2 regions of the Streptomyces sp. NPDC014995 genome follow, and region 2 is predicted to be linked to the other one. Evidence: predicted binding sites of a transcription regulator. Region 2 holds the regulator's gene; the other holds the start of a gene.
The links. Region 2 encodes HspR, which represses chaperone genes until heat shock. Its sites were predicted from a motif close to TTGAGNNNNNNNNNCTCAA; they were not measured.
Positions count from the first base shown of each region.

Region 1: a site for HspR is predicted at 3,560-3,578, ahead of dnaK (molecular chaperone DnaK). Genes of this name have one in related genera too.

Region 1 is NZ_JBIBVX010000008.1:36,851-43,229, reverse strand. It holds gene ACF1A1_RS17650 (ATP-binding protein) at 1-566, shown strand, start outside; gene ACF1A1_RS17645 (hypothetical protein) at 623-2,359, shown strand; gene ACF1A1_RS17640 (OsmC family protein) at 2,515-2,943, shown strand; gene dnaK (molecular chaperone DnaK) at 3,632-5,539, shown strand; gene ACF1A1_RS17630 (SAM-dependent methyltransferase) at 5,773-6,379, opposite strand, start outside.
Region 2 is NZ_JBIBVX010000002.1:549,058-555,436, forward strand. It holds gene dnaK (molecular chaperone DnaK) at 1-1,295, shown strand, start outside; gene grpE (nucleotide exchange factor GrpE) at 1,292-1,951, shown strand; gene dnaJ (molecular chaperone DnaJ) at 1,985-3,160, shown strand; gene ACF1A1_RS06955 (heat shock protein transcriptional repressor HspR) at 3,166-3,618, shown strand; partial or broken gene ACF1A1_RS06960 (PA14 domain-containing protein) at 3,772-4,248, opposite strand; gene ACF1A1_RS06965 (hypothetical protein) at 4,355-4,999, opposite strand; gene ACF1A1_RS06970 (fibronectin type III domain-containing protein) at 5,153-6,379, opposite strand, start outside.

The DNA.
Region 1 (6,379 bases), on a different contig from region 2:
CGGCGAACAACGGCATCCACCCCTGGATCCTGGACCACCTCACCGACCGCCCCGACCACCTGTGGTCCAAGCCGCCCAAGACCGAGGAACCGTTCTCCACGCCCCGCTCCTGGCACATGCTCTCCGACGCCCTGCACTCCTTCGGCCGCGACCTCGACGAGGACACCCTGAAGGTCCTCGCACACGGCACGCTCACCCCCGCGCACGCCACCGCCTTCTGCGGCTACGTCAAGATCGTGCGCAGCCGGTACGGCATCGAGGCCGTCCTCAAGGGCGACGCCCCCTGGCCGCACCGCGTCGAGGACCGCGACCTGCTCTACTACCTCGCCGAGTCCTTCCGCGGGCGCCTCGTCAAGGAACTGCCCGCCGTCAAGGAGCACATGTCGGCGAACGGCCGGCAGACCGCGTACCGCGCCAAGTCGCTGCTCGTGCAGCTCGCCGAGATCTCCGTCGAGGTCGCCCAGACCGTCATCGCCTCCGACGCCGACGGCAACCCCGTCCTGCCCGCCTGGTTCCTGGTCGAGGCGGCCCGCGACATGCCCCGCCTGGTGGAGGCGCGCCGGTGAGCCGCGGCCGCGGCAGGAAGAAGCGGGACCTGGCCGGGGAGGCGTTCGCCGAAGGCATGCGGCTGGTACGCGCCAACCCGGCGCTGGCCGCCGTCGACTTCGACGTCTGCCGGCACGAGGACTGCACCCTCGCGCCCCGCGACGGCCTCCTCACCGTCCACTCCGACGGCATGGTGCACGCGCATCCGGCCCGGCTAGCCGACCCCGCCCGCTGGGCCTGGTCGCTCGCCCACGCCGCCCTCCACCTCGGGTTCGGCCACGTCCCCGCCGCCAAGGGCGTCCGGACCCAGCCCGACCGGTACGAGCTCGCCGCGCGCTGCGCGGTCGTCAACCGCTTCCTGCTGACCTTCCCCGTCGGCAGCGCCCCGGACCGGCTGCCGCCGACCTATCCCGACGGCGACGAGGAGCAGCTCGCCGACCGCTGGCGGCGCACCGGCCTGCCGGCCGCCTACGAGCACTGCGGCACGGCGGGCCGGGAACCCGACCAGCTGCTCGTGCCGTGGGAGAGCTGGTTCGGCGGGCAACTCCCCGACTGGCAGCTGGCCTTCGCCACCGCCCTCACCCGCACCGTGTCCGCCGCGATGGACATGGCGGGCGGCCGCCGCGACACCCTCGACGGCGAGACGCCCGGCCGGCGCCCCTGGGAGAAGGCGCTGAGCTGGTTCATCTCCTCGTACCCGCTGCTGGGCGGCATCGCGGCAGGCATCAAGCTCGTCGCCGACGCCGAGATCGCCCGCGCGCACGCCATCCAGATCGCCGCCGTGAACCCGGAGGCGGGCGAGATCTACCTCAACCCGCTGCGCCAGCTGGACGACGAGGAATGGCGGTTCGTCCTCGCCCACGAGATGCTGCACGCCGCCCTGCGCCACGGCGACCGCTGCGGCACCCGCGACCCCTACCTCTTCAACGTCGCCTGCGACTACGTCATCAACGGCTGGCTGCGCGAGATGCAGGTCGGCACCATGCCCGAGGGCCTGCTGTACGACCGGGAGCTCGCGGGCCTGTCCGCCGAGGAGGTCTACGACCGCATCGCCGGCGACCTGCGCCGGATGCGCCGCCTGTCCACCCTGCGCGGCAAGGGCACCGGCGACGTCCTCGGCGCCCCGCTCGGCCCGCCCGGCGACCACGTCGACCTCGACGGCTTCTACCGGCGCGGCCTCGCCCAGGGCCTGGACCTGCACCAGCGGCAGGAACGCGGCTTCCTGCCCGGCGGCCTCGTCGAGGAGATCCGCGCCCTCGACCACCCGCCCCTGCCGTGGGACGCCCGACTGGCCCGCTGGTTCGACGAGTTCGTCCCCCGCCCCGAACCGCTGCGCTCCTACGCCCGCCCCTCCCGCCGCCAGGCGTCCACCCCCGACATCCCGCGCGCGGGCCGCGGCTTCCCGCCCGAGGAGATCGCCCGCTGCACCTTCGGCGTCGTCCTGGACACCTCCGGCTCCATGGACCGCACCCTCCTCGGCAAGGCGCTCGGCGCGATCGCCTCCTACGCCGAGGCCCGCGACGTACCGGCCGCCCGGGTCGTCTTCTGCGACGCGGCCCCGCACGACGCGGGCTACCTCCCTCCCACCGAGATCGCCGGCCGGGTCCGCGTCCACGGCCGCGGCGGCACGGTCCTGCAGCCCGGCATCGACCTCCTGCACCGCGCCGACGACTTCCCGCCCGGCGCGCCGGTCCTCGTCATCACCGACGGCTGGTGCGACACCCTGCGGATACGGCGGGAGCACGCGTACCTGGTCCCCCAGGGCCGTCAGCTGCCGTTCACGCCGCGGGGGCCGGTCTTCCGGGTGCGGTGAGAACGGCCGGGCGCAGCCAGGACGTCGCCGACGCGTTCCCCGTCGTTGCCCCGTCCGCTGGGTGCGGGGGGTCCAGGTGTGATCGGATGGGGAGCAGGCACCCGGCAACGGGACCGCCCCCCGCCGTATCAGTCAGTACTCGGAAAGGAATCGTCGTGGCCACCACGCGCTCCGCACACACCGTCTGGGAAGGCAGCCTGCTCGAGGGCAACGGCGTCGTCACCTTCGACACCTCCGGTGCCATCGACCAGCAGCCCGTGACGTGGGCCGCCCGCACCCAGGAGGCGAACGGCAGGACCAGCCCCGAGGAGCTGATCGCGGCCGCCCACTCCAGCTGCTTCTCGATGGCCTTCTCGCACGCCCTCGCCGGTGCCGGCACCCCGCCCACCAAGCTCGTCACCTCGGCCGACGTCACCTTCCAGCCGGGTGAGGGCATCACCGGCATCCACCTGACCGTGGAGGGCACCGTACCCGGCCTCGACCACGACGCGTTCGTCGCCGCCGCCGAGGAGGCCAAGGTCAACTGCCCCGTCAGCCAGGCCCTGAAGGCCGTACCGATCACGCTGTCGGCGAAGCTCGCCTGACCCGGCACGAGATCCGCCCGGAGGTGCGGGCCGTCCACCACGGACGGCCCGCACCTCCTTTTTCGGTGCGAGACGGCCGGGCCTGGTACGACGGGCCGCGGCCCACGCGACCGGACCGGCCCGGGACGACGGAGGGGCGACGGAGGGGCGACGGAGGGGCGACGGAGGACTGGGAGGGACTGGGAGGGACTGGGAGGGACTCGGAGGGATGACGGCGGTGTGCCGGGAGCAGCCGGACACGGAACGGGTTGGTGAGCCGACATCCCCGGGATGCCGACCGACCTGTCGCCGCTCCGGGATCGCGGCGGGCCGGCTGCGGAGGGCGCCCCGGCGCGGCCTCCGGCCGACCGGCGCGTGGACGTGGTGATCACCGACAGGCCCCCGCGGGCGGTGGAACCGCGCGGGGAACCGCATCGCAGGCTTTCGACGGGGCACCGGTCCTCCCGACCGGCGGAACCCGTGCGCCGGGCGCCCGGCGGGGCGCACCGCCGCCACGGAGGAGCGTGGCGCGCGACCCTGGAGTGAGTGGGGGCGCGTACGCCCTCGACCGAGTCGGGCGCACGGCTTTCGACCGAGTGGGGCGCACGCGCTTCGACCGAGTGGGGCCGCGGCCCCATTGACAGGAGCCCGCTCAAGTTTTGTGCTGGAAGTCCGGAAGCGCGGGGCTCCCTGGCGGAAGGGGACAGCGATGGGACGTTCGGTCGGCATCGATCTCGGCACCACGAACTCGGTGGTGGCCGTCCTGGAGGGCGGCGAACCCACGGTCATCGCCAACGCGGAGGGGGCGAGGACCACCCCCTCGGTCGTGGCCTTCGCCAAGAACGGCGAGGTGCTCGTCGGCGAGGTCGCCAAACGGCAGGCCGTGACCAACGTCGACCGCACCGCCCGCTCGGTCAAGCGCCACATGGGCGACGCGCAGTGGCGCTTCCCCGAGCAGGGCGACGTGGACGGCACCCGCTACCGCGCCCAGGAGCTGTCCGCCCGGGTACTGCAGAAGCTGAAGCGGGACGCCGAGTCCTACCTCGGCGAGGACGTCACTGACGCGGTGATCACCGTGCCCGCCTACTTCGACGACGCCCAGCGGCAGGCCACCAAGGAGGCCGGGGAGATCGCCGGCCTGAAGGTGCTGCGGATCATCAACGAGCCCACCGCCGCCGCCCTCGCCTACGGCCTCGACCGCGGCGAGGAGCAGACCGTCCTCGTCTTCGACCTCGGCGGCGGCACCTTCGACGTGTCGCTGCTGGAGATCGGCGACGGCGTCATCGAGGTCAAGGCCACCAACGGCGACACCCACCTCGGCGGCGACGACTGGGACCAGCGGATCGTCGAACACCTGGTGAAGACGTTCAAGGGCCAGTACGGCATCGACCTGAGCAACGACAGGATGGCGCTGCAACGGCTGCGCGAAGGCGCCGAGAGGGCGAAGATCGAACTGTCCAGCTCCTCCGAGACCACGATCAACCTCCCCTACATCACCGCCTCCGCCGAAGGCCCCCTGCACCTCGACGAGAAACTGACGCGCGCCCAGTTCCAGGAGCTGACCGCCGACCTGCTCGACCGCTGCCGGACGCCCTTCCACCAGGCCGTCAAGGACGCCAACATCAAACTCTCCGCGATCGACCACGTCATCCTCGTCGGCGGCTCGACCCGGATGCCCGCGGTGACGGACCTGGTACGGGAGCTGACCGGCAAGGACCCGCACAAGGGCGTCAACCCCGACGAGGTGGTGGCCGTCGGCGCCGTCCTGCAGGCGGGCGTCATCCGCGGCGACGTCAAGGACGTCCTGCTCCTCGACGTCACCCCGCTGTCCCTGGGCATCGAGACCAAGGGCGGCATCATGACGAAGCTCATCGAACGCAACACCACGATCCCCACCCGCCGTTCGGAGATCTTCACCACCGCCACCGACAACCAGCCGTCGGTCGGCATCCAGGTCTACCAGGGCGAACGCGAGATCGCTGCCTACAACAAGAAGCTCGGCGTCTTCGACCTCACGGGCCTTCCGCCGGCGCCGCGCGGGGTCCCGCAGATCGAGGTGGCCTTCGACATCGACGCCAACGGCATCATGCACGTCTCCGCCAAGGACCTGGCGACCGGCCGCGAACAGAAGATGACGGTGACCGGCGGCTCCGCCCTCCCCAAGGAGGACATCGACCGCATGATGCGGGAGGCCGAGCAGTACGCGGAGGAGGACCGCAAGCGCCGGGAGACCGCCGAGACCCGCAACCAGGCCGAACAGCTCGTCTACCAGACCGAGAAGTTCCTCCGCGACGAAGCGGGCGGGGACTCGCGCGTCCCGGCCGACACCAAGGCGGAGGTCGAGTCGGCGATCGCGGAACTGAAGACGCTCCTGGAGCAGAACGCCGACACCGGCGCCCTGCGGGCCGGCGTCGACCGACTCGCCACCGTCAGCCAGCGGATGGGCCAGGCGATGTACGCACAGGCCCAGCAGCAGACCCCGCCGACGGACGACACGGCGGGCGGCGACGCGGGTGGCGGCGGCGCGGGTGGCGGTTCGGCCCGGCAGCAGGACGACGACACGGTCGTCGACGCCGAGATCGTCGACGACGACCACGACCAGGCCAAGGGCGCCTAGCGGAAGCCCGCGGGAACGTCGTCGTGGGCACACGTCGTTGCATGCGGTCTGCGGTCTGCGGTCTGCGGTCTGCGGTCGCCGGTCGGCGGTAAGAGGTGTGGCGCATACCGTGTTCCGGGCGACGCATACGGTGTACCGCAGCCGGTGAGCCGTGCACGGGCGCGGGAACGCACCCGTGCACCGCGCCCGTACGGGTCACCCCGCACCGGCACCCGCACCGGGCGGGCGCCGCGTCAGGGTTTGCGCGCGACCCCCGCGTACACCGGCACGATGCCCTCCGCCTGGAGCGCCACGTCCTGCGGATCCGGTCGCCAGCCGGAGACCGGGATCACGCCCGGGCCCAGCAGCTCCAGCCCCGCGAAGAACCGGGCGAACTCGGCCAGCGTGCGCGGATGGAACGGGGTGCCGCTCCGCCGGAAGTGGTTCGCCGCCTGCTCGATGGCCTCGGGGTTCAGGTCGGGGGTGACCTGGGACAGGATCAGGTAGCTGCCCGGCGCGAGCGCGGACACGTACCGCCGCAGCAGCCCGTACACGTCGTCGCCGGCCGGGTTCTCGCCCAGGTAGTGGGTGAGCGCCACCAGCGACAGGGCGACCGGCCGGCCGAGGTCCAGGGAGCCGGCCGCCCGGCTCAGCAGGCCGTCGACGTCGCGGACGTCGGCGTGCACGTACTGCGTGGAGCCCTCGGGTGAGCCGTGCAGCAGGGCCTCCGCGTGCCGCAGCACGATCGGGTCGTTGTCCGCGTACACGACCCTCGACTCCGGGGCGACGGCCTGCGCGACCTGGTGCAGGTTGGGCTCGGTGGGGATACCGGTGCCGATGTCCAGGAACTGGCGTACCCCG
Region 2 (6,379 bases):
TCGAGGTGAAGGCCACCAACGGTGACAACCACCTCGGTGGTGACGACTGGGACCAGCGGGTCGTCGACTACCTGGTGCAGCAGTTCAAGTCCGGTCACGGCGTGGACCTCGCCAAGGACAAGATGGCGCTCCAGCGTCTGCGCGAGGCCGCCGAGAAGGCGAAGATCGAGCTGTCCTCGTCCTCCGAGACCTCGATCAACCTGCCCTACATCACCGCCTCCGCCGAGGGCCCGCTGCACCTGGACGAGAAGCTCACCCGGGCCCAGTTCCAGCAGCTGACGGCCGACCTGCTGGAGCGGTGCAAGACGCCGTTCCACAACGTCATCAAGGACGCCGGCATCTCCCTCAGCGAGATCGACCACGTCGTCCTCGTCGGCGGCTCCACCCGTATGCCCGCCGTCGCCGAGCTCGTCAAGGAGCTGACCGGCGGCAAGGAGGCCAACAAGGGCGTCAACCCGGACGAGGTCGTCGCCATCGGTGCCTCGCTCCAGGCCGGTGTCCTCAAGGGTGAGGTCAAGGACGTCCTGCTGCTCGACGTCACCCCGCTGTCCCTCGGTATCGAGACCAAGGGCGGCATCATGACCAAGCTGATCGAGCGCAACACGACGATCCCGACGAAGCGCTCCGAGATCTTCACGACGGCCGAGGACAACCAGCCGTCCGTGCAGATCCAGGTCTACCAGGGCGAGCGCGAGATCGCGGCCTACAACAAGAAGCTCGGGATGTTCGAGCTGACCGGTCTGCCGCCGGCGCCGCGCGGGGTCCCGCAGATCGAGGTCTCCTTCGACATCGACGCCAACGGCATCATGCACGTGACCGCGAAGGACCTGGGCACGGGCAAGGAGCAGAAGATGACCGTCACCGGCGGCTCCTCGCTGCCGAAGGACGAGGTCGACCGCATGCGCCAGGAGGCCGAGCAGTACGCGGAGGAGGACCACCGCCGCCGCGAGGCCGCCGAGGCCCGCAACCAGGGCGAGCAGCTCGTCTACCAGACCGAGAAGTTCCTCAAGGACAACGAGGACAAGGTCCCCGGCGAGATCAAGACCGAGGTCGAGGCCGCCGTCGCCGAGCTGAAGGAGAAGCTCAAGGGCGAGGACACCGCCGAGATCCGCACCGCCACCGAGAAGGTCGCGGCCGTCTCCCAGAAGCTCGGCCAGGCCATGTACGCCGACGCCCAGGGCGCGCAGGCCGCGGGCGGTCCCGAGGGTGCCGCCGCCGGTGGCGCCAAGGCCGCCGACGACGACGTCGTGGACGCCGAGATCGTGGACGACGAGCGGAAGGACGGTGCCGCGTGACGGAGGAGACCCCGGGCTTCGAGGAGAAGCCCGACGTCCCCTCCGGCGCCACCCCCGACGACGCCGAGCCGCAGGCCGCCCCCTCCCCGGAGGAGGGCGCGGCCCCGGCCGGGGACGTGAACGCACAGATCACCGGTCTGACGGCACAGCTGGACCAGACCCGCACCGCGCTCGGCGAGCGCACCGCGGATCTCCAGCGCCTGCAGGCCGAGTACCAGAACTACCGCCGCCGGGTCGAGCGCGACCGGATCGCGGTCAAGGAGATCGCCATCGCGAACCTCCTGACCGAACTCCTGCCCGTGCTCGACGACATCGGCCGCGCGCGGGAGCACGGCGAACTCGTCGGCGGATTCAAGTCCGTCGCCGAGTCGCTGGAGACCGTCGCGGCGAAGATGGGTCTGCAGCAGTTCGGCAAGGAGGGCGAGCCCTTCGACCCGACGATCCACGAGGCCCTGATGCACAGCTACGCGCCGGACGTCACCGAGACGACGTGCGTGGCGATTCTGCAGCCCGGGTACCGGATCGGCGAGCGCACCATCCGCCCCGCGCGGGTGGCCGTGGCCGAACCGCAGCCGGGGGCCCAGACGGTCAAGACGGCCGAGGAGACCGACGCGGCGGCCGACGACAAGGAGAGCGGTGGCCCGGACGAGGGCTGAGCTTGAACCGATGAGAGAGGAGGGACGTCGAGGATGAGCACCAAGGACTTCATCGAGAAGGACTACTACAAGGTCCTCGGCGTCCCGAAGGACGCCACCGAGGCCGAGATCAAGAAGGCGTACCGGAAGCTCGCCCGCGAGTACCACCCGGACGCCAACAAGGGCAACGCCAAGGCCGAGGAGCGCTTCAAGGAGATCTCCGAGGCGAACGACGTGCTCGGCGACCCCAAGAAGCGCAAGGAGTACGACGAGGCACGCGCCCTCTTCGGCAACGGCGGCTTCCGCCCGGGGCCGGGCGCGGGCGGCGGCTCCTTCAACTTCGACCTGGGCGACCTCTTCGGAGGCGCCCAGGGCGGCGGGGGAGCCGGCGGCTTCGGCGGCGGACTCGGTGACGTCTTCGGGGGCCTGTTCAACCGCGGCGGCACCACGGGCACCCGCACCCAGCCCCGGCGCGGCCAGGACATCGAGTCCGAGGTCACGCTGAGCTTCACGGAGGCCATAGAGGGCGCGACGGTTCCGCTGCGCATGTCCTCGCAGTCCCCGTGCAAGGCCTGCTCGGGCACCGGCGACAAGAACGGCACACCGCGCGTGTGCCCCACCTGCGTCGGCACCGGCCAGGTGGCGCGGGGCTCCGGCGGGGGCTTCTCGCTCACCGACCCCTGCCCGGACTGCAAGGGCCGCGGTCTGATCGCCGAGCACCCCTGCCTGGAGTGCAAGGGCAGCGGCCGGGCCAAGTCCTCCCGCACCATGCAGGTCCGCATCCCCGCGGGTGTCACCGACGGGCAGCGGATCCGGCTGCGCGGCAAGGGCGCCCCCGGCGAGCGCGGCGGCCCGGCCGGCGACCTGTACGTCGTCGTCCACGTCGGCGCGCACCCGGTCTTCGGCCGCAAGGACGACAACCTCACGGTCACCGTGCCCGTCACCTTCGCGGAGGCGGCCCTCGGCGGCGAGGTCCGCGTCCCCACCCTCGGCGGCCCGGCCCTGACGCTGAAGCTGCCGCCCGGCACCCCCAACGGGCGCACCATGCGCGCGCGGGGCAAGGGCGCGGTCCGCAAGGACGGCACCCGCGGCGATCTGCTGGTCACCGTCGAGGTGAGTGTTCCGAAGGACCTGTCGGGGAAGGCTCGTGAAGCGCTGGAGGCGTATCGCGAGGCGACCGCGGGTGAGGACCCGCGGGCGGAGCTGTTCGAGGCCGCGAAGGGAGCTTGATGGTGATGGACGGCCGTCGACGTAACCCGTATGAACTGACCGAGGAGACCCCGGTCTACGTCATCTCGGTGGCGGCCCAGCTCTCAGGCCTGCACCCGCAGACGCTGCGTCAGTACGACCGCCTGGGCCTGGTGTCCCCGGACCGCACCGCGGGACGGGGCCGGCGCTACTCGGCCCGCGACATCGAACTGCTGCGCACCGTCCAGCAGTTGTCGCAGGACGAGGGCATCAACCTCGCCGGCATCAAGCGGATCATCGAACTGGAGAACCAGGTCGCCGCGCTCCAGTCCCGCGTCGTGGAACTGGAGGCGGCCCTGGACGGCGCGGCGGCGGCGATGCAGCAGCGCGAGGCCGCCGTGCACGCCTCCTACCGGCGCGACCTGGTGCCGTACCAGGAGGTGCAGCAGACCAGCGCGCTGGTGGTGTGGCGGCCCAAGCGCCAGCAGGCGTCGGACTGACGTCGCGGCAAGGTGATCGAGGAGCCCGGAGGCCGAGTCCTCCGGGCTTCTTCGCGTTGTCCGGGCCGGCGCGTCGGCGCCGGTGCCTCAGAGCAGGTCCGGGCGGATGAGCCAGGGATGGCGGATGGGCTCGCCCGGGGTGATGTCCAGCTCGGTGAAGGCGACGTTGGCGGCGCCGGTCCGGTTGACGTAGTCCACGCGGAGGGTGTGCCGGCCCTTGGGGACGGTGAGGTTGACGGTCCGCGAGACGGTCGAGGAGACGTTCTTCCAGAGGTCGATCCTGCAGGTGCCGTCGAGGTGGACGCGGATGCCGTCCTGGGCCCGGGCGGTGAGGGCGAAGGGGCCGCCGGAGCCGAAGTCACGGGTCACCGTCCAGCGGACACCGAAGTAGTTCGACGGCACGCCGGAGGCCGGGGATCCGGTGCCCCAGTTCTCGCTGATCGCGGCGTCGCAGCCGGTCTGCTTCGGCGTACCGGAGAACGTGGTGTTCGCGAAGATCTGCCGCGTGTGGACGGGCGAGACACAGCCGGCGGCGGAGGCCGGCGCGGCCGTGACGGCGCTCAGGCCGCCGGCGGTGGCGAGCACGACCGCGGTCGCTGCCGTGGCGGTCGTGCGTCTGGCTCGGTTCATTCGGTCCTTCGGCCGTGTCCGGCGACGGCGAAGATCAGCCGTCGCCGAACAGGACTGGTCAGGACGGTCATGGGTTGTACGCCACGGGGGCGGCGCCGGGTCCGGATCAGCTGGGCCAGTAGTCGCTCAGGACGCAGCCGTCGACGAGGGCCGGCTCCGTCCGGTAGCCGCTCGGCGGTGCGAAGTCCGGGTCGCAGCTGAGGAAGACGAGTTCGGAGTTCGACAGGGCCTCGACCTGTTCGTCGCCGACCGGGACGACCGCGATGTTCTCCCCGATGGCGAACTCGTCGCCGCTCGCCTTGGCCGCGGTCTGGAACTTCGTCATGTCCGACACGGTCAGCAGGGCTATGGGGTACGTGAAGTCCTTGCAGACGGCGCGTTCCTGGACGCCCCAGGAGGGGTCCGCCGCCTCCTCCGAGCCCCAGGCGGTGTCCGAGCCGTCGTGGTTCGCGTCGTACTCGTCGCCCGTCCGCACCTCCTTGCAGGAGGTGTAGAGGTCGACGTACCGCGCGAGGGTGGCGGTGTCCGAGGCCTCGGGGAGCGCGCCGCCGAAGCCCTGCTCGGTGGTGCCGCCGCCTGCCGTGTCTCCGCCCGCGGTGTCACCGTCGGCCGGGGCGGTGGTGCGGGCCCGGTCCGGGGTGGCGGCGGCCTTGTCGGTGCCGGCCGCCCCGTCGCCGTCGTCCTCGCACCCCACCACCGCTGTCAACGCGACCAGGGTGACGCCGACCGTGAGTGCTCGCTTGATGCGCATGCTGTCCGTTCTCCGCAGGGAAGTGATCGGCTCGACCCTACCGACGCACGGGAAAGGGCCCGGAGGACGAATCCCCCGGGCCCAGAAGGGCGGTGACGGGCCATCAGGCGCGCGACGGCGGCGGGCGCCCGGCCCTCTTCGCGGGGCCGGCCGTCACGTCCCCGGGGTCGCCGAGACCTCCGGGGACAGTTCCGACTCCAGGCCGGCCGCGTTGACCGTGGTGACGGCGTAGTAGTACGTCGTGCCGTTGGCCAGACCGGTGTCGGTGTGGTCGGACGCCGTGGTGGAGAAGACCGCCTCGGCGTTCTCCTTGGTGACGCCCGCGGTGGTCGAGCGGTAGACGCGGTAACCGGTGATGCGGGACTCGCCCGGGAGGTCCGGCGCGGTCCCCCAGGTCAGCCGCACCTGTCCGTCGCCGGCCGTGACCTCGTCCACCTGTGTGGGCTGGGGCGGCGGCGTCGCGCTCACCGACGGCAGGACCGCGCTCGAGGCGGCCGAGCGGACGCCGTAGCCGGCCGAGGTGGCGACGACGGCGTAGTAGTAGTCGCGTTCGGTGTCGGAGACCGTGGCCTGGTACTGGGACAGGGCGCCGTCGATGGAGGCGTACGGCATCGCCGCCTCGGACGTGTCCACGGTGGCCGAGCGGGAACGGTAGACGAGGTAACCGCCGACCCGGACGTAGCCGTCCTGGGCCCAGTCGAGGATGAGCTGGTCACCGACGATCTTGGCGGAACTCCAGGTGGGGGTGGCGGGGGCGCTGTTCTGGTCGACCGTGCGGGTGGCGGTCGTCTCCTGCGCCGCCGACTCGTTGCCGGCGGAGTCCACGGCGGTCACGAAGTACTTGTACGGGCGGCCCGGTTCACCCGTGGTGTCCCGGTAGGTGAGCGTGGCGGTCGTACCGATCCTGGTCCGGCCGCCGGTGTTGGTGGCCGAGCGGTGGACCACGTAACCGGCCGCGTCCGAGCCGCCGCTCAGCCAGGTCAGCGTCACCCCGCCCTCGTCCTGGACGACGGTCTTCAGGTCCCGCACGGCGCCGGGCGCCACGGTGTCGCGCGTGGCGACGACGGCCTTCGAGTACGGCGACGGGTTGCCCGACGCGTCCAGCGCCCGCACCTTGTAGAAGACGGGCACGTCGGCCGGGGCGGTCGCGTCGGCGTACGACGTGGCGTGGGCGACCTGGGCGATGCGCGTGTAGAGGCCGTCCACGGTGTCGGCGCGGGCCACCTCGTACCGGGTCGCGGTCGGCACGGCCGACCAGAACAGGGTGTTGGCCGTGCTGGTGGAGGCGGCGGTGATGCCGGTGGGGGCGGCGGGGGCGACGCGGTCGTCGCTGGTGATGCCCCGGTCGGCCGAGCCGGGCGAGACGTTGCCCGCCTTGTC